2 linked regions of the Bremerella sp. P1 genome follow. The protein of the gene in region 1 interacts with the protein of each later gene in a pairwise test. Links are inferred from orthologs where the notes say so. Each region holds a gene or a part of one and is shown on either strand. Other genes may lie near its edges.

Evidence for each region.
Region 2: the proteins of leuS (region 1) and ligA interact in binary tests that used the Escherichia coli proteins (3 or more experiments, as listed by UniProt). The link is inferred for Bremerella sp. P1 from one-to-one orthologs.

What each region holds. Positions count from the first base shown.
Region 1 is NZ_CP118164.1:5,635,385-5,645,638, reverse strand. Bases 4,306-7,668 are described here. They hold leuS (leucine--tRNA ligase), read left to right. Parts: upstream 4,306-4,633; coding sequence 4,634-7,468; downstream 7,469-7,668. Other genes in these bases: PSR63_RS23335 (inorganic diphosphatase), read left to right, coding at 7,642-7,668; map (type I methionyl aminopeptidase), read right to left, coding at 4,306-4,313. In the rest of the region: sulfate adenylyltransferase subunit CysN, read right to left, coding at 1-141; sulfate adenylyltransferase subunit CysD, read right to left, coding at 267-1,175; 16S rRNA (guanine(527)-N(7))-methyltransferase RsmG, read right to left, coding at 1,347-2,012; PSR63_RS23350 (hypothetical protein), read right to left, coding at 2,124-3,416; more of map, read right to left, coding at 3,516-4,305; more of PSR63_RS23335, read left to right, coding at 7,669-8,190; PSR63_RS23330 (glucose-1-phosphate adenylyltransferase), read left to right, coding at 8,352-9,644; PSR63_RS23325 (hypothetical protein), read right to left, coding at 9,699-10,139; PSR63_RS23320 (hypothetical protein), read right to left, coding at 10,210-10,254.
Region 2 is NZ_CP118164.1:3,928,513-3,938,293, forward strand. Bases 4,445-7,334 are described here. They hold ligA (NAD-dependent DNA ligase LigA), read left to right. Parts: upstream 4,445-4,822; coding sequence 4,823-6,847; downstream 6,848-7,334. Other genes in these bases: PSR63_RS16505 (cupin domain-containing protein), read left to right, coding at 4,445-4,757; PSR63_RS16515 (hypothetical protein), read left to right, coding at 6,977-7,334. Also shown: PSR63_RS16490 (ThiF family adenylyltransferase), read right to left, coding at 1-507; PSR63_RS16495 (hypothetical protein), read right to left, coding at 480-1,352; excinuclease ABC subunit UvrA, read right to left, coding at 1,369-4,212; more of PSR63_RS16505, read left to right, coding at 4,383-4,444; more of PSR63_RS16515, read left to right, coding at 7,335-7,915; PSR63_RS16520 (hypothetical protein), read right to left, coding at 8,054-8,311; PSR63_RS16525 (hypothetical protein), read left to right, coding at 8,575-9,582. UniProt on the Escherichia coli protein: DNA ligase that catalyzes the formation of phosphodiester linkages between 5'-phosphoryl and 3'-hydroxyl groups in double-stranded DNA using NAD as a coenzyme and as the energy source for the reaction.

The sequences.
Region 1 (10,254 bases):
TTCGATAAGCAGCTTGCCCAGCAGCGTACTCTTCCCGTCGTCGACACTACCGCATGTCAAAAATCGCAGCAGTTCCTTCTTCTCGTGCTGAGCGAGATAAGCATTAATGTCGGTCGCGATCAGGTCAGATTTGTGAGACATAAGTCTAGTTTTCAGTTATCAGTGTTCAGTTTTCAGTAGGATTCATGGTTCAGCTTTCGCTGCGATTCAGTCTTCTTCTCTTTGCTGAAAACTGAAAACTGAAAACTGAACACTCGCCTCGAGCGTTAGAAGTAACCCTCTTCCTTCTTCTTCTGCATCGAGGCGCCCTGATCCTTGTCGATCGCGCGGCCTTGGCGTTCGGAGGTGGTCGTCAGAAGCATTTCCTGAATGATTTCGGGAAGCGTATCGGCTTCCGATTCCACCGCACCAGTCAGCGGATAGCAGCCAAGCGTACGGAAGCGAACCATCTTCTCTTCCACCTTCTCGCCGGGCTGAAGGTTGATGCGGTCGTCGTCGACCATGATCCACATATCGTTTCGCCATACGACGGGGCGCTTGGCCGAGTAATACAACGGCACGATCGGAATCTTTTCCAGGTGGATGTATTGCCAGACGTCGAGTTCCGTCCAGTTGGAAAGGGGGAACACGCGAATGCTTTCCCCTTTGTTCACCTTGGTGTTGTACAGGTTCCACAGTTCGGGACGCTGATTCTTCGGATCCCAGCGGTGGTTCTTATCACGGAACGAGAAGACACGTTCTTTGGCTCGCGACTTCTCTTCGTCGCGACGGGCGCCACCAAACGCGGCGTCGAACTTGTACTTGTCGAGTGCCTGCTTCAGCGAGACCGTCTTCATCAAGTCGGTATGGCGGACACTGTCCTCGAACGGATCGATTCCGACCTTTTTGCCTTCTTCGTTGATATGCACGATCAAATCGAGCCCCAGTTCGTTGCGAGCATAATCTTCGCGGAACTGAATCATTTCCTTGAACTTCCACGTCGTGTCGACATGCATCAAAGGAAACGGGGGCTTGGCCGGATAGAAGGCCTTCAGGGCCAGTTGAACCATGACGGAAGAGTCTTTTCCGACGGAATACAACATCACCGGGTTCTCAAACTCAGCCGCGACCTCGCGGATGATGTGGATGCTTTCTGCTTCCAGTTGTTTGAGATGCGTAATCTGATAACTGGACATCAATCAATCGCTGTGGGTTGAAGTTAGGTAGCTTGGCCATTTTGCATCGGGCCAACTACCGCTGGGGTCGGTCTCTCTCTACTGCCTGGGTAAGCCAGGAGAGAATCGTCTGATTATACGGGTCGTAACTAATATCAACAACGACACTAATCGGCCGTAAGTTGAACTGGCTTAAGGCTCTTTGCGACCTTTCGGCCAAACTTTTACGATCACGCTTGGGTGATCATTGCCGGGCGTCTCGTATTCGTGGGCGTTGCGGATCTCAACCCCCTTAGTCACGCCATGATGACGGGCTTCTTTCACTTCTTCGAGCCAGCGGCCACCTTTGATCGTCAGCAGCCGGCCAGCAGCTAGCCAATGCCCATCGAGCCACGTCAGCAGCTTCTTCATCGGCGCAACCGCACGGCATACGACCGCATCGAAGCTGAGGTCTTCGAGGATCTCTTCCGCTCGATTGTGGTAAACGGGAACCTCGAGATCGAGCTGCTCAACGATGGCCTGCATCGCGTGCGCTTTCTTGCCCACCGAATCACACAGTGTGACACGAACGTCTGGCCGCAGGATCGCGATCACGATGCCCGGAACGCCCCCGCCACTGCCCATGTCGAGGATCTCTTCGTTGGGCTTCAATTGGCCGGCCAATGCTAAGCTGTCGATCAAATCGCGGGCAACGAACTTGTCGTAGTCGGTATGCCGAGTCAGATTCAGCGACTTGTTGATCTCCCACAGCACATCGACGTACCGCTGAAGTTGATCGCGGATTTCCGCAGGCAGAGGAGCCCCATACTTTTGCAGGGCATCTTCAAGAGTGGCGCTGGGGGAACCGTCTTCGCTCATACTGGCTTTCAGTGAGAATTCGTCAAACAGACAGGCCGGAACCAAATCGCCTGTCAATTCCCACTATTTGACCATGATTCGCCCATTTGGGCCATGACACTCACCGCAAAGCTACTTCTTTTCGTGCCGTGATAGCACCACAATCCGGTGCGCGGTCAGATGCTGCTTGGTGTATTGATCCAGCGGAGAAATTTGTCCGTAAATGCCGACCTGCATCCGGGCATATCGCCGCAAGTTCAGCCCCGGCGAGGGACTGACGAATTGCAAGACATTCCCCTGAGAGTCGGTCAAGGCGAACGGAGGCGTGTATTGATTGGGATTTCGGGTCGAAGAGGCCCGCGTGATGACCGGCATCAGCCACCCTTTGCCGTCGTAACGTGGGTCGAAGCCATCCTTTTTGAACGAAGCGGCCGGATCGTTTGACGGCTCGACTTCTCCGAGTTCTTCGTCACTAGCCAGTGGGGTTTTCAGCGGAATCGATGAATTGGTCATCGCCTCCTTTGCAGCCAGCTTGCGTTCGTAAAGATCGTTGAATTGGTCGATCTTCTCCAGTAGCAACCGGGCCTTACCCCGCTCCAGCGGCGTTTCCCCTTCGACGATCAGTCGCTTGGCCTGATCTTTCAGAGGTTTGAATTTCCAGTCTTCGACCGGCTTGAGGCATTCGCGACTGACGTGCAGTTCGAGTTCGATCAGGTTCAAACTGGTGCCGGGACCGATCTCGTCCAGCGGTTGCAGTTCTCCGGTAAACGTGGCGCCGGGTTTGTCGGTCTCTTCATCGAAAGACACCGGCCGAACCGCACTCAGCTTCTGCTCAGTCTCTTTCCAGAACTTGTCATCCTGAATCGATTCGGCCATGGCCGCGGAATCGACCGTGGGCCCTTGCGTGCGAGGCTGAATGCCGATGGGTTCAACAAAGTGCTTGTTGATCCAGCGAAACTCACCGGCGGGTGGAGCGATGCGATAGAACGCTTCCTTTTTGCCAGTTTCTGGATCGCGTAGCTCGACAATTCCCAGCACTTCCAGGGGTTCGTCTTGGTCTAACTTAACATGGGTGATGTGGTGCTGGTCGCTAATTTGGCTCCCGACGAACGCCGGTGCTTCGGCTGTCCGAACGTAGGCAATCTGACGATCGTCGCCGTAGGAAAGATCGGCGGCCCGGACCAGGCTGAACTCGTCCTCGGTCGGGCGAATGGCCAGCCAACCGCCGACATCTTCGCGGTAGACATCCACGACCGAATTCTTTTCCAGATAGGCCGTTGGATAGTAGTTCTGCCCCGGTCCGCTACGGGTAAAAACCTGTGCCGTGGTCACGCGTCCTTTGTACGGCTCACTCGCCAGAGCAGTAACCGCACATGGCAAAGTAGCAGCCAGCATTAGCAAGCAAACGGGTCGAAAACAGAACATAGCCGGATCCCTCAGGCAAAAACTTGAGTCATTGCCCGAGGAAATACCAAAAACGCCCGATCGCTGGCAAGATTGATTTCAGTGCTATCGCGCCGCGATTTAGAACTTATGTCCCTTCTGAGGACCATCTTTCGTCATCGAAAGGATCTCAGGACCGTTCTCGGTCATCAAGATCGTATGCTCGAACTGAGCACTCAGGCTACGGTCGCGAGTACGGACCGTCCAGCCATCGGACGGATCGAGTTGCGTAGCTGCTCCGCCAATGTTGATCATCGGCTCGATCGTGAAGCAGACGCCTGGCAACAGGCGAACCGAATGAGCGGCACGTGTTGGGACGTGAGGAATCGAAGGATCTTGATGGAATCGACGGCCGAGGCCGTGCCCGACGAACTCTTCGACGACACCAAAGTTGTACTTCTTGGCTTCCTCGACAATAACGCGACCGATTTCCGAAACGCGGCATTCGGGATAGATCGCATCGATAGCCAGATACAGGCAATCGAACGCACACTGCGTGACCTGCTTCGCTTCAGGAGTTACTTCCCCAATCAGAAACGTTTCCGACTGATCGCCATGCCACCCGTCGACAATCGAAGTCAGGTCGACATTGACGATGTCCCCTTCTTTCAGCTCGTATTTGTCGGGAATCCCATGACAAATGACTTCGTTGATGCTGGTGCAGCAGCTCTTGGGGAAGCCTTGGTAATTCAAACAAGCAGGCGTGTGGCCATGATCGAGGGTGTACTCGTGCACCATCCGATCGATTGCCTCGGTCGTAATGCCCGCTTTGACGTGAGGGCGTACAAAGTCCATTAGTTGCGCGTTGAACTGGCAGGCAACTCGCATCGCGTCCCGTTCGGAATCAACTAGCTGAAGATGACGTCGTCCGTGAAGCATAAGGATTCAGGGGTTCGTGTTGGGGGAAGGTTGTTCGGCAAACCAGCAGTCTACCAGGGTAATCGACTCTGCAACATGCAATTCTCTCGAAATCCTTGCACAGATTTTATCCACCAGGTGGATTTAGCGCGAACGTTCCGGAGAACCAACGGGGTCCTTCAATTGTCAGTTTTCGAGAGGACCATTAGAATCGTTACCTTCGCGAGACTGCGGGAAAGCCCTATGTGATAACATTTTGCGGCGATCCCTGCCCATCGACCCAACTTGCAAGTAGACCAAGCTGCGGCAAGACCGCATATTTGACGACTGGATTATCACCCATGCCTCGCTACAACCCGGCCCAGATCGAACCCAAATGGCAGAAATACTGGGACGAGAATCAAACTTTCCGCACCCCTGACCTCCCCAAAAGCGAGAAGCTTTATGTCTTGGATATGTTTCCCTATCCAAGTGGTGCAGGTTTGCATGTGGGGCATCCGGAAGGTTACACGGCAACCGATATCGTCTGCCGCTTTGCCCGCATGCAGGGCAAAAGCGTCTTGCACCCGATGGGCTTCGACTCGTTTGGCCTTCCGGCAGAAGAATATGCCATTAAGCACAATGTCCATCCTCGCGAGACGACCGAGAAGAACATCGGTGAGTTCGTCCGCCAGTTGAAGATGCTTGGCTTCAGCTACGACTGGCAGCGGCAGGTCGCCACAACTGATGTCGACTACTTCCGCTGGACGCAGTGGATTTTCCTCGTACTTTTCGACACATGGTACGACCACGACGCCGGCAAAGGCCGCCCCATCGCCGAGCTTCCGATTCCTGACGATGTGAAAGCCGAAGGAGCCGAAGCCGTTCGCGATTACCAGGACGAGCATCGCTTGGCCTACGTCAACGAGGCTCCGGTCAATTGGTGCCCCGCGCTTGGCACCGTGCTTGCGAACGAAGAAGTGATCGACGGCAAGAGCGAACGTGGCGGCCACCCGGTTCAACGTTTGCCGCTTCGCCAATGGATGCTCCGCATTACGGCCTACGCCGAGCGGCTCGAAAGCGATCTCGAATCGCTCGACTGGTCCGACAGCATCAAGCAGCTTCAGCGTAACTGGATTGGCCGTAGCATCGGGGCGGAAGTCGATTTCTTCCTTGGTACCGCCGAAGAGTACACCCCCTGGGAGATTGAGCGAAAGAAGCTTGGCTATCCTCGCAAGCCTGGCACCGATGTCCTTCGCGTGTACACAACGCGGCCTGACACGCTCTTTGGGGCGACCTACATGGTCATCGCGCCCGAGCACCCGCTTGTCGATCAGTTGACCACCGCCGAGCAATCCGACGCCGTCCAGAAGTACTGTCAGGCAGCCGCGTTCAAGTCTGACTTGGAACGCACGGAGCTTGCCAAAGATAAGACCGGCGTGTTTTCTGGCTCGTATGCCATTAACCCAGTTACCGGCCAGCCTGTGCCGATTTGGATCGCGGACTATGTGCTCGCCAGCTACGGCACTGGGGCCATCATGGCCGTTCCGGCACACGACGATCGCGACTTCGAGTTCGCGCAAAAGTTCGACATCCCGGTGATTGCCGTGGTCGATCCCGGCGACAAGTCTGACATCGATCGCGACGCGGTCCTTGCCGGGAAGGCCTGTGCGACTTTCGATGGCGTGGCGATCAACTCCGGCAAATACAACGGCATGAAGACCGCCGAGGTCAAAGCGCAGATCGCTTTAGATCTCGAACAAAACGGTCTCGGCCGCGAAGCGACCAACTTCAAACTCCGCGACTGGCTCTTCAGCCGTCAGCGTTTCTGGGGCGAGCCCTTCCCGATTCTCAAAGAACTTGACGAAAACGGCGAGCCCAACGGCAAGATCCGAGCCGTGCCGGTCGACCAGCTTCCGGTCGACTTGCCACAGATCGAAGATTACAAACCGATTGGGCGACCAGAACCGCCACTCGAGAAAGCGGATGACTCCTGGCTTTACCCGGTGATTGACGGCGTGAAGTATAAGCGGGAAACGAACACCATGCCGCAGTGGGCCGGCTCGTGCTGGTACTACCTTCGCTTCATCGATCCGAAGAACAACGCGGTCTTCGTTGATCCTGAAAAAGAAAAGGCCTGGATGCCGATCGATCTCTACATTGGTGGTGCCGAACACGCCGTGCTTCACCTCTTGTATGCCCGCTTCTGGCACAAGGTGCTTTACGACCGCGGTTACGTCTCGACACCCGAACCATTCCAGAAGCTCGTCAACCAAGGGATGATCTTGGGCGAGATCGAGTACATGGGCTTCCAGCTTGAGGATGGCAGTTGGGTCGGCAGCAACCTCGTGAAGAAGCAGGAAGACGGATCACTTGTTGACGACAAGGGCAACCCGGTCAACTCCGTCGCATTGGCTGAAGCAGACGTCCTCAAGAAGGGCGACGGATTTGTCCTGGCCGCGGATAACAACATTCGGATCGATTCGCGGGCTCACAAGATGTCCAAGAGCCGCGGTAACGTGGTTAACCCGGATGACGTCGTCCGCGATTTCGGTGCCGATAGTCTTCGTCTTTACGAAATGTTCATGGGACCACTCGAAGCTACCAAGCCTTGGGCGATGGATGGTGTGAAGGGGGTTCGTGGCTTCCTCGATCGAGCGTGGCGAATGCTCATCGACCACAACGCGGAAGAGGTTGTTCTCAACGCAGCCATTCAAGACGTCGAGCCAACCGAAGAGCAGAACAAGATGCTCCATCGCACGCTCAAGAGCGTAACGAATGACCTTTCCAATATCAGTTTCAACACGGCCATTGCCCGCTTGATGGAGTTCACCAACTTCTTCACCAAGGAATCGACACGGCCGAAAAAGGCCATGGAATGGTTTGCGTTGATGCTTTCTCCCTTGGCACCTCACTTAGCCGAAGAATTTTGGCAATTGTTGGGCCACAGTGACACTTTGGCCTACGAGCCATGGCCACAGTTTGTCGAGTCGTACACCAAGGACAACGAGATCGAAGTCCCCGTGCAAATTATGGGGAAAGTTCGCGGCCGTATTACGGTTCCAGCCGACATTAAGAAGGACGATCTTGAAGCTCTCGCAAAGTCGGATGCTCGCGTCCAAGAGCTTCTGGAAGGAAAACAAATCGTGAAAACGATTGTCGTTCCGGGTCGTCTTGTAAATTTCGTCGTGAAATGAACTTAGCTTCCTTCCCCTGCGGTTGACGCGGCGCAAGTTACGACGGATGCTTACAAGCAATGATTCGCTTCCGTTAAACTATGGTTAACAGCGGAAGCCGGACCGAATATGGCAATTTGGCAAAGCTATTGGAGTCAGGAAAAAGACCTGATTCTTGAGGAAGATTCGCATCTATGACGCACGCTTGGCACGACGTGACCCCCGGTGAAGACATCCCTAGGGAATTCTGTGCGGTCATCGAGATCCCGACCGGATCCAGCATCAAGTACGAACTGGACAAGGATACGGGTCTGTTGCGGATGGACCGCATGCTTTATTCAGCCGTTCACTATCCAGCGAACTACGGCTTCGTCCCGCAAACACTTGCCGAAGACGACGATCCGCTCGACGTGCTGGTCCTGTGCCAGGAACCGGTCGCTCCGCTGACGTTGATCACCGCACGAGCGGTGGGTTTGATGACGATGGTTGATAGCGGCAAGCTCGATCATAAGATTATCGCCGTCGCGGTGACCGATCCGGAATATTCTTCCTACAATGAAGCGATTGATCTGCCTAATCATCGCCGGAACATGTTGCGGCGCTTCTTCCAAGATTACAAGATGTTGGAAGGGAAATCGGTTGAGGTCGACGAGATTCTTCCATCGGAATTAGCTCTACCGATCATCAACGAAGCACTGGAACGCTATAGCGAACAGCGTCGACGCGGATTTTATCGGAAGTAAGCGTCGTATCCGTTGCGGCGCGATAATTGCATAAAGTTACGCGAATATTGGGTGGGTCGATACGCATCGGCTTGCGTACCTGCGACGCTGCCCGTTATCGTTCGAACGCCAACAATTGAAATATCACCCAATGCTTTTCTTCCATAGAGAGAAGGTGACCTATGCGTAATGTCATCTGCCTGGTGCTGGGCGGTGGCCGTGGAACCCGGCTTTACCCTTTGACTAAATACCGCTCGAAACCAGCCGTTCCGCTGGCGGGCAAGTACCGCTTGATCGATATCCCTCTCTCGAACTGCTTAAACAGCCAGATGAATCGCATCTATGTGCTGACGCAGTTCATGTCGGTCAGTTTGCACCGTCACATCCGCCAGACCTACCGCTTCGATCACTTCAGCGGTGGTTTTGTCGAACTATTAGCCGCTCAGCAAACCGCGAGTGAAGGTTCTGACTGGTACCAAGGCACTGCCGATGCCGTTCGCAAGAACTTGCGTTACATCCAGCAGCACGGCATCGACTACGTCTTGATCCTTTCCGGCGACCAACTGTACCGCATGGATTACCGCGAGATGCTGAACTCGCACATCGAATCCGGTGCTGACGTCTCGATCGCAGGCCTGCCTGTCCACTCGAAGGACGCCAGCGGTTTGGGGATCATGAAGATCGACGAAACAGGCCGCGTCAATGGTTTCGTCGAGAAGCCCAAGACACCTGAAGAACTGGCCCATGTGCGAACCGACCCTGCCTGGATCGATGCCCGTGGCATTACATCGAACGGTCGTGATTGCCTGGCGAGTATGGGCAATTACCTGTTCAACCGGGACACCTTGGTTGAACTGCTGGAAAAGACCGACTACCAGGACTTCGGCAAGGAGATCTTCCCTGCAGCGATTCGAGCGAAGAAAGTGCAGATGCACATGTTCGACAGCTACTGGGAAGACATCGGGACGATCAAAGCCTTCTACGAATCGAACCTCGCCACGCTGGCCCCAACGCCTCCGTTCGAGTTCGTTGAAGAAGAAGCTCCGATCTTCACGCGGGCTCGTTTCCTGCCACCCACGATGGTCATGGAAGGCAATTTCGCCAACAGCATGATCGCTGATGGTTGCCAGATCGGCAAAGGCTGCACCATCAAGAACAGCGTGGTCGGTCTGCGTAGCGTGATCGAAGAAAACGTTACGATCGAAGACTCGGTTCTGATGGGCTGCGACTACTACGCGACCCGCATGGAAACTGAAGCCGACGAATCGTCCGGTCGACCTCGCATGAAGATCGGCTCTGGCAGCGTTATCAAGGGAGCCATCGTCGACAAGAATTGCCACATCGGCAACAACGTCCACGTGGTGAAGACCGATGACCTGGTGGACAAGGAATACCCAGAAGGCGTCACCGTCGTCGACGGAATCCCCGTCGTCGAAAAGGGTGCCTGCCTACCCGATGGCTGGACGCTAACCTAAGCGAAAGCTTCCACGAAGTAAATCTCTAGTTCCCTCTCCCATGAAGGGAGAGGGCTACGGTGAGTGATTCTCTTCGTCCTCACCTACCTTTGGTGAAACATCTACCTTAGTGCGATTGCTCGATATCGCACCCCAAATCGCCAGCGGAAATGCGATATAGTTGGCCACCTCAAACCAAATCGGATACGGCAGCATCCATTGGTTGAATCCCACCGCGACGAACAGCAGCGCCCCGACCAACAGTGCCGCGAATGACCCGCCAATCTTTCGCGCGATCCAGCAACTACAAAAAACGACCAACGCCCACATGGGCACGACGGCGGCCAAGACCCAGGCCGGGTATTTCTCGACGTGTGCGCAAACCTCTTCTTCCGTTCCCTCAAAACCTTCTGGAAACGGATGCACCACGGCGCTGAATAATTCGACCGCGATCACCAACAGAAAAGCGATCGCCAAGCCAGCAAGTAGCCCAAGGATGGCGCGAACAAGTACCAAGCGTTACTCTCCCATTCCAGCGGAATACTTGCAGGTGCTTCGTTTAGGAAGCAGAAGGACCTGAGCCATTCTACTCGACGGCATTGGATTCTGCCCAAGTCTGAAGTTCTTTCAA
Region 2 (9,781 bases), 1.7 Mb from region 1 along the record:
TCCCTCGGCACCGATGCATCCACCATAGATCCAAGGGATGCCCAACTCCAACGAGGCATCGTTGAGCAAGAAACGGATCTCGAAGTTGTCGGTGCCATCGACAATAACATCCACTCCGTCGCACAGCTGGCGGATATTGCGATGATCGACATCGGCGATTTCCGCTTCGATGTTGATATCCGCGTTGGCAGCCTCCAGGTGATTCTTCGCCGCGATCGCTTTGGGAAGACGCAGCCGAACGTCCTCTTCGTTGTAGATGACCTGCCGCTGCAGATTGTTCCACTCGACAAAGTCGCGGTCGACGATCCGTAGGGTTCCGACCCCGCTACGAGCCAAGGTATTGGCAATGACGGAGCCAAGCGCACCGAGACCAACGACTAATGCCGTCGACTGCGAAAGCTTTTCCTGTCCCTCGCGTCCGAAGCGGGAGTAGCTCATTTGGCGAGCATATCGGGCAAAGGGATCTTGCGGCTGCTTAGTCATAAAGATGCTTTCGGAAGAAGCCATAGGCCTGCGTAATCCGCACCGTGGTCGAGATCAGCTTGGAATCGATCGCACTTGGCACGTAGCTCGGCGGGCGAGCGATCCTCTATATCACATTCTCGCGTCGCGACCACTGGAAGTCGACGATCCGGTTTCCAGCCTGTGGAGAGTAACGTTTCAGGAACGGCAATAAACCGTGCCCAGTCCGCTGCTTGCCCTGGGACTTTCTGAAGCGCGCCGAGCAAGACGTGCGAGTGTGCCGCGTCACGGTGATTTGCATCGCAGTCGTCGGGCAGGAGAATCATCGTGACGGATACGTGGGCACTCAGTCGAGAGATCTGTTCTGCCAAGTGTTCCCTCTTCACGTGAGTCGCATCGATGATCATTGGCGAGCCAATCGCATCAGCCTTCGCTAAGAGTGCTGACGGTGGCGGCGGCAGAATCGTTGTCATTCCCTGGTCGTGCGGCAACTCTTCCTGGGGTAGCTGGTCAAACTGAGGAATTGCCGCAGCGCGTGCTACCCACCGTCGATCCTCCCAGTAGAAGCTATCCCCTTTGATCCGCACGTCACGTAGACCAATCGTCGAAGCAATTCCGCTCAGGCCACCCAGTTCATAGAGAGCGGGCATCCGAGGAGACCATAGGACCGGTTCAAGGATGGTTGCCTTCCACGCGTCATGCTCGCGCAGTTTTGACGGAGCGAACGGAAATCTCGTCGTCAGAGTCTTGCCGCGCGAACTGAAAGGACCTTCTAAGAACGCGCTGGTATCAAGCGTAATTCCATGGCGTTCTGGAAAGCACCAGATCTCGGCCTTGATAGCCGAGGTGCTTCCCTGAATGAGCATCTCGGTGTCTCCCATGTTGGTCATGAGGGTGATGGTCCGATTACGCCTTCAGGTTCTTCAGTGCCGCCGCAAGATGCTTGCCGGTTATCGAATCCGGGTTGGCGGCGATCTCCTCAGGCGAGCCCATGGCAACCACATTCCCTCCTTCGTCGGCTGCCCCTGGGCCCAGGTCGATGATGTAGTCGGCCGCCATCATCACATGGATGTTGTGCTCGACGACGATCAGCGAGTGGCCGATTTGCAGAAGATTCTCGAAGCAATCCAGCAGCTGCACGATGTCGGCGAAGTGCAGGCCGGTGGTTGGTTCGTCCATCAGGAACAGCGTGCGAGCCTTTTTGGTGGTCGCCAGGTTACCGGCCAGCTTCAGTCGTTGGGCTTCCCCGCTGGAAAGCGTATTGGCTGGTTGACCAAGGCGAAGGTAGTCGAGGCCCACTTCGTTGAGCAGGTTCAGTTTCCCTTGCACCTTGGGCTGCCCGCGGAAGAAGACGAAGGCCTCGCGAACGGTCATGTTCAGCACGTCGGCAATGCTTTTGCCGCGGTAGGTGATCTCCAGGACTTCCTTCTTGTACCGCTGTCCTTTGCACTCAGGACACTTGACGTAGACATCGGCCATGAATTGCATATCAATGGCGATGTGACCGTCCCCATTGCAGCTTTCGCACCGGCCACCTTGGACGTTAAAGCTGAAATGACTGGCGGTCAGGTTTCGGGTTCGGGCCTGCATCGTCCCGGCAAAGACGTTGCGGATTTCGTCGAACGCCTTGATATAGGTAACCGGGTTCGATCGCGGCGAACGTCCGATGGGCCCCTGATCAACCAGGACGACATCGTCAATTTGGCCATCGCCGAAGACATCGTCGTAAGGCAGGCTCTGGATATTCTCTTTCTTCTTACGTCGACACAGTGCCGGGTAAAGGGTTTGATCGACGAGCGAACTTTTGCCTGCCCCGGAAACGCCTGTGACAACCGTTAAAACGCCGAGCGGGAATTCGACTTCCAGGTTCTTGAGGTTATTGCCGCGTGCCCCCTTCAGGCGAACACGGCCATGTGTTGCCGTACGACGGTCGCGTTTGCGGACCACGCTGCGGTGACCGGAGAGGAACTCGCCGGTGAGACTATCTTCGTCCCCTTCGATTTCGGAAGGAGATCCTTGGAACATGATCTCTCCGCCCCGCTCCCCTGCCCCGGGGCCGAACTCGACGATTTGATCGGCGGCGCGAATCAGCGTCTCTTCGTGCTCAACGACAACCACCGTATTGCCGCGGTTTCGCAGGTCGACAATCGCTTCGTTAAGCCGGGTAATATCGCTTGGGTGAAGTCCGGCCGTGGGTTCGTCGAGCACGTACAGCATATTCACCAGGCTCGATCCGAGCGTACTAGTGAGGGTAACCCGCTGGGCCTCTCCTCCACTGAGCGTGCGTAGCGAGCGATCCAGCGCCAGGTAACCCAGGCCGACGATGCACAGGTACTCCAGGCGAGCAAGTACTTGCGGTAGCACTTGGCGGCAAAGGGCACTCTCGTAGGCACTCAGGTTTAATTGGCGGAAGTGCTCCAAGGCGTCCACGATCTTCATCGAGGAGATCTCGGCGATGTTCTTTCCGTTGACGCGAACGGCCAGAGCCTCAGGACGGAGACGGGTTCCCAGGCAAGACTCGCACATACGAAAGCTTCGCCAGCGACTAAGGAATACCCGCATGTGCATCTTGTACTTGCGGCGCTCGAGCCAGGCAAAGAAACCTTTCAGGCCTCCGAATTCGCGCTCCGGTACGCCTTCAATGATCAAGTTGACCTGATCTTCGGTCAAATCACGATAAGGCGCGTTGATGGGAATGTCGTAGTCGGGAGCCAACGCGATCAGCTCTTCCAACTCGTGTTTATAGGCAGGCGTATTCCACGGCGCGATGGCCCCTTCGGCAATCGACTTGCGACGATCAGGGACAATCAGGTCCATGTCCATGTCGATGATGTTGCCGAAGCCTTCGCACTCGGGGCAGGCACCCAAGGGGCTGTTGAAGTTGAACAGCCGCGGGTCTGGCTCGATGAATTCCAGGTTGCATGCTTCGCAGCGAAGTTGACTGCTGTAGCGGAGGCTTTGCCAAGTCGTGCCATCAATTTCGACAGCACTTCCCTGCCCTTTTAGTTCGCCTTCTTCTTGCGGCTGGAGCAGAATCTCGCAGACTCCGTCCCCATGCGCGAAACCGGTTTCCAGCGATTCCCGGAGACGTTCAATCTTGAGCGATTCGAGCGTCAGGCGGTCGACCACCACTGATATCGATTCACCGGTTTCAAGTCGCTTGCTGAGGGCTTCGTCTTGTTCTGGGGTCAAGGAAACGGTTTGCCCGGCAACGATGGCCCGGACGAAGCCATCTTCACGCAATTGCTCGATGACTCCTTCGTATTCGTCACTTTCGCAGGCAACAGGAAATGCGACCATCATCCGGCCGCTTCCCCCTGCCCCACAGATGTGATCCGCGACGCGGCCCGGTGTGTCTTTGGTAATTGGCTGGTCACAGCTAGGGCAAATGATGTTGCCGATCTTGCTGAAAAGTAGCCGAAGGTAATCGGTCGTTTCGGTTGCCGTCCCCACCGTAGAGCGGCTGGAACGCGTATCGTTCACCTTCGTCACCGCCAGGGCCGGAGGAATATTGTCGATCCGGTCCGCCTCGGGCTTTTCCAATCGATCGAGGAATTGCCGGGTGTACGCAGAGAAGCTTTCGATATATCGGCGCTGTCCCTCGGCGTAGAGCGTATCGAGGGCCATACTGGTCTTACCGCTCCCACTCACTCCGCAGAAGACGATCAGCTGGCGGTGTGGAATGTCGAGATCCACCTTTTTCAGGTTATGAACTTCGACCCCTCGGGCTTCAATCTGCAGTGTCGACAAGGTTCGCCTTTCTTCTGGACGGGATCCATCATGGCAAATGAATTTTTCATGGTAACGAGAATGTTGATGCGAGAATACCAGGGGGAGGACTGTCCACTTGTTCAGGCCTTGGGGGTGGGATAAGTTTTCTTTCTACCGAGTACCCGTGTTTCACAGGGAGTCAATTGGCTATGAAGATTCAGAACATCGATCAAGGCGATTCGATGAAAGTCGAGATGGACGGTGTCGCTGGCTGCCAGGTAAAGCAGCTGATCAGCCAGCAGGATGGTGCCCCGCTGTTCGCGATGCGGCAGTTTGAAGTCGCCCCGGGAGGCTACACACCGCACCATCATCATCCCTATGAGCACGAGGTTTACGTGATCGCTGGGGAAGGCGTCATTTTGGAAAATGACTCGCCACGACCGATCAAAGCCGGGGATGCCATTCTGGTTGAGCCAGACGAAATTCACCAATTTCGCAATACGGGAACTTCGCCGCTGAAGTTTCTATGCTTGGTTCCCAACGCGGCCAACAACGCCCAATTTCCCCCTGAGTGCCAGGATTAGCTCAGCCTTGTGGTCGCGGTCTCTCGAGTCCCAATCTCCGCTGGAACGAATAAGGAAATCTTTTCATGTCAGTCGAAACGGATATCCAAAAGCTGCGTGATAAGATCCGCTACCATGATCGAAAGTACTACGTCGAAGCCAGCCCCGAGATTACGGATCTTGAGTACGACAAGCTTCTTAACCGGTTAAAGGAGCTTGAGTCAAAGCATCCGGAACTGATCACGCCTGACAGTCCGACGCAGCGGATTGGCGATGCCCCCGTTCCGCACCTGGAGCAATACGAGCATCGTATTCCGATGCTTTCGATCGACAACACCTACAGCCTCGAAGAACTGAAGAAGTACGGGGAGCGAATCAATAAGCTGCTTCCCGACGAAAAGATTGCCTGGGTTGTCGAGCTGAAGATTGACGGCGTGGCCGTATCCATTTTGTACGAGGATGGCGTACTGACGCGGGCACTGACGCGGGGTAATGGGACCGTTGGGGACGATATCACGCATAACGTTCGCACGATCGGCGATGTACCGCTCAAGCTGTCCGGGGATAGCGTTCCGCCGGTACTGGAGGTTCGCGGCGAAATCTACATGACCAACGCCGACCTGGTGAAGCTGAACGAGAAGCAGGCCGAAGCAGGGCAGCCGGCCTATAAGAATACCCGCAATGTAACGGCCGGAACGATTCGATTGCTTGACCCACGGATTGCCGCAGAGCGCAATTTGCGGGTCTTTTGCCATGGCGTCGGATATGCCGAAGGGCTCAAGGCTACCTCGCATACCGAATTCTTACAGGAATTGAACTCTTACGGGCTTCCAGCGACACCCTTTGTGAAGTCGTTTGTCGACTTTGATTCCGCGATTGAGTACTGTCAGGAGTTGATCGAGTCGCTGCATGAACTGGAGTTTGAGGTCGATGGACTCGTCCTGAAAGTCGATCGATTCGAGCAGCGCGAACGTCTGGGGTCAACATCGAAGAGCCCTCGCTGGCTGATCGCCTACAAGTTCGAGAAATACGAAGCGACAACCAAGGTCAATAACATCGAGGTCCAGGTCGGCAAGACGGGAGCCATCACACCCGTGGCGATTTTGGAACCGGTCGAACTGGCCGAGACAACCGTTTCTCGGGCAAGTCTGCATAACGCGGAAGAGATCGAACGGAAGGATGTTCGAATTGGCGATGTGGTGGTCGTCGAGAAGGCAGGCAAGATCATCCCGCACATCGTGCGTACCGAAAAGCACGAGCGAAAACAGGACCTTCCCCCCTTCCCTTTCCCGACGAAGTGCCCCTCGTGCGGCACGCCGGTGGTTAAGGACGAAGGAGGCGTCTATATCCGCTGCCCCAACTGGCAAGGTTGTTCCGCTCAGATCAAGGAACGCATTCGCTACTTTGCTACGCGAAATGCAATGGACATCGAAGGCCTGGGCGACAAGCTGGTCGACATGCTGGTCGACGAGAAGCTGGTGAAGACCTATGGCGATTTGTATCGTCTCACGTCCGAAGAGATCGCTGCCCTGCCCCGCATGGGCAAGAAGTCTGGCGACAAGCTAGTTGCCGCGGCAGTCGAAAGTAAATCGCGCGGACTTGGTCGGCTTCTGAATGCACTTTCTATTCGACACGTCGGTGCCCGAGGAGCAGAGCGTTTGGCCATGCACTTCGGGACGATCGATAAATTGATGGAAGCATCGGAAGAAGAGATCGGCGAAATCGAAGACATCGGGGACGTAATCGCCAAGAGTGTCCGGGAGTTTTTCCATAGCGAGTTTGGAAAAGAGACCATTGAAGATCTCCGCGGCGTAGGAATTTCAATGGAAACCGCCCAGCGAGGCGAAGATGCCGGACCAGCCGTCTTCGACGGGATGACGTTCGTTGTCACAGGCACACTCGAGAAATACACACGTGACGAAATCGAGGAACTGATTCGTGCCCGCGGAGGAAAGGCATCCGGAAGCGTCTCGAAAAAGACGAGTTACGTCGTGGCTGGGGAAAAGGCAGGCAGTAAGCTGGAGAAAGCTCAGGCCCTGGGAGTTAGCGTTCTGAACGAGCAGCAGTTCGCCAATCTTTTAGCAGAAAAAGACGCTGCTGCGGCCACCTGAGCCCAGGCGAACTGGGTTGGTTTCAAACCCGGCGATTTGTTATCGTCACTTCCAGTTAATGGAACAACCGTCGGTTTACTGGCAGAAATTGCCGTGAACTGAGATGCTAGCGTCGCAAGGATGCGTCAAATGCGAGTTTGTGGATTCTCTATTCTGAGAGACGGGGTACGGTTCGGGTACCCGTTTGTTGAGAGCATTAAATCGGTACTACCACTGGTCGACCGGTTCGTCATTCAAGTCGGTGATTGCTCCGACAACTCTCTGGAAGTTTTGAAAGCGATCGACGATCCGAAGATCGATATCGAAATTACGCCATGGGACCCGGCGATGCGAAAGGCTGGCGAAGTGCTGGCCTACCAGACGAATCTAGCGATGGACCGCTGCGACGGCGATTGGTTCTTCTATATCCAAGCCGATGAAGTGATCCACGAGGCCGATTACCCTGTCATTCGTCAGGCGATGGAAGACAACTGGCACAAGCCGTGGGTCGATGGTATTCGCTTTCGATACTTACATTTCCGAGGCGATTACAGCATTCGGGATCCACTGGGTTACCGGCGGCAAGTCCGGATCGTACGCAACGATCCCCAGATTCGCAGCGTCGGCGATGCCTGCGGTTTTGGAAAGAACGGTCACCGATTGCGTTCCAGCCTGATCAATGCCCGTGTGTTTCACTACGGCTATGTCCGTCCTCCCAAGGCGATGGCGGAAAAGGCTGCCCAGTTTCAGCAGTTCTACGTCTTCGACAAGAAGGGCAATCAGGTCACCAAGATTAAGGATCGCCCATTGGAAGAAGTGGACGAATACATCTACGACATGCAGTCGTGTGTTCCGTACAAGGGGACGCATCCCGCTTTGATGGCCGATCGAATCGAGGCCAAAGATTGGGAAACGCCTGATTTCAAGCATGTTCCGCTGTGGCGTAACAAATTCTGGTGGCATGGCCGGCTGAAGAAGGCGATTCCCCAGATCTTCAACCCCAAGCAGCCGCGCGTCGACGAGGGCTCGCCGAAGTTAGAGCCGACCACCACCTCTGTGCAACCGGAAACCCGGGCCAAAGCGGCCTAGCGCCGATCACTTCGCCACGGAGCAAGAGCTGCTCATTCCGAAGACGCCGGGGCGACCGTGAAGTGACAAGAAAAAGTAAAAGGCCATCCAAGTTGGATGGCCTTTTTGTTTCGCAGTGCTGTGAACGACTTGGGTCGACTACTTCGACGAAGGTTCGATGTCTTTCAGCGAACGTCCTAGTCGCTTTCGGCTGCCGCCTCGCGTGCCGCTACCGGAGCTGGACGAGTTGCTAATCTTCTGGGTCTTGGCATTTTGCAGGAAGCCCAGCATGTTGTTGTCGGAACCTTCGGCTTCGGTTGGCATTCCGATTTCTTCCACGGCGTCCGAAACGCCTAGCAAGACAGCCGACTTGACTCCGTTACGCATCCATTCGAAGAAATTGAAGTTATTGCTCATTATCCAATTACCTTTTCTTACCGCCCGAGACTTACGTGGGTGCGGAAAGTAGCAGGATGGCTGGGGTGGGTCCAGATCAAAACGGACGCTGGTAATCCTAGGAGTAGTTCATTCGCTACAACCGGAACCACCCTTCATGAAATTAAACTGGGCAATCTGAAAAGACCTGCATGCTTGCATAAAGGCTGACGATAACCACTGCTATCGTACGGAAACGATTAGCAAATCTTGGATGAATGCTGGCCGCAGGAGGCAGGTGGACGATGAGCGACGCGTATCGCAATCATGATGGGGAAGAACACGCTTACGAACCTTACAGTTGGGGTTCTTTCGCTTTCGGGATCATTCTAGGCGTGGTCCTGGTCTATGTCTTTGCCGTTCGACCTTCGGAAGAACAACTTCACGATCTCAACATTCGCGTCTCGCGTCTGGATCGATCGGTCGAAAAGCTCAGCAAAGCCGCTTCCACGGTGAGTGGTACGAATGATCTGTTGGCTTCCCTGGAAGAACAAAAGATGCTGACGCAACGCGTGAGCGCCGTCAACGATCAACTCCTGGCTCAATTCCAACGGTTGACTTCGATGGAACTCGCCATGCATGAGGCTGAAGTTACCCTCGATCGGATTTCGAGTCTCCATGATCGTGTAGCCAGCCAGTACCCTGCTGCGATTCAGGCAGAACATGCGTTCAATCAATCTGCCAATCTGCACTCGCAGCTGATTCTGGCTCAGGGCGACGTTCGCAAGGCGAAACTGACCCTCGCCGACCTGGTGAACCTGCAAGATCGACTCGTCTTGCAAGCACAGCAAGCGAAGCAGGCGGACCTGGTTCTGCAAAATGTTTTTGCCATGCAGGAAGAACTGGTCGAAGGGCAATCTCGCACGAAAAAGGCCCGACAAGTTGCTAACGACATGATCCAGATTGAAGCCGACTTGATCTGCCAGATGGGAGATTCCCAATTTGCGGTTCAATCTTTGGAGCAACTTCTGACGATGCAAAAACAATTGAATCGCGCCGGATTAGATATGGAGGAAGCGCAGTCCAACGTGGGGGAGCTCCTCGCTCGACTTGGAACCCCGACGCCAGCTTCGTCTCCGTACTCGCCAGTCAATCCGTGGAAAGTGATTCAGAGCCTGACCAGCCAAGTGAGCCAGCAGCGACTGTTGCCGATGAACCCGTCGGAATTGCATCGCTTAGCGGAGCACTTGACCCAGGGTGCACCCCCTGTTGTTGCCGACCTTGTCGCACCCAGTGCTGCGAAGGTCCGCTAAAGCGATTGATACGTCGACTGCGTCGATAGGCTCACCCCAGACAATTGCAGTTTGATACGGCGGCACGGAGGTCATAAGTCCTTGTACGCCAGCATTAAGAGCGTCCCCTGCTGCTCGCAGCTCGGGACGCTCTTTTTTTTTGTCGGATGCTCGTTCGTTGCGCTAACGATTGGTATTGGCAATAGGTAGGAATTTCCTT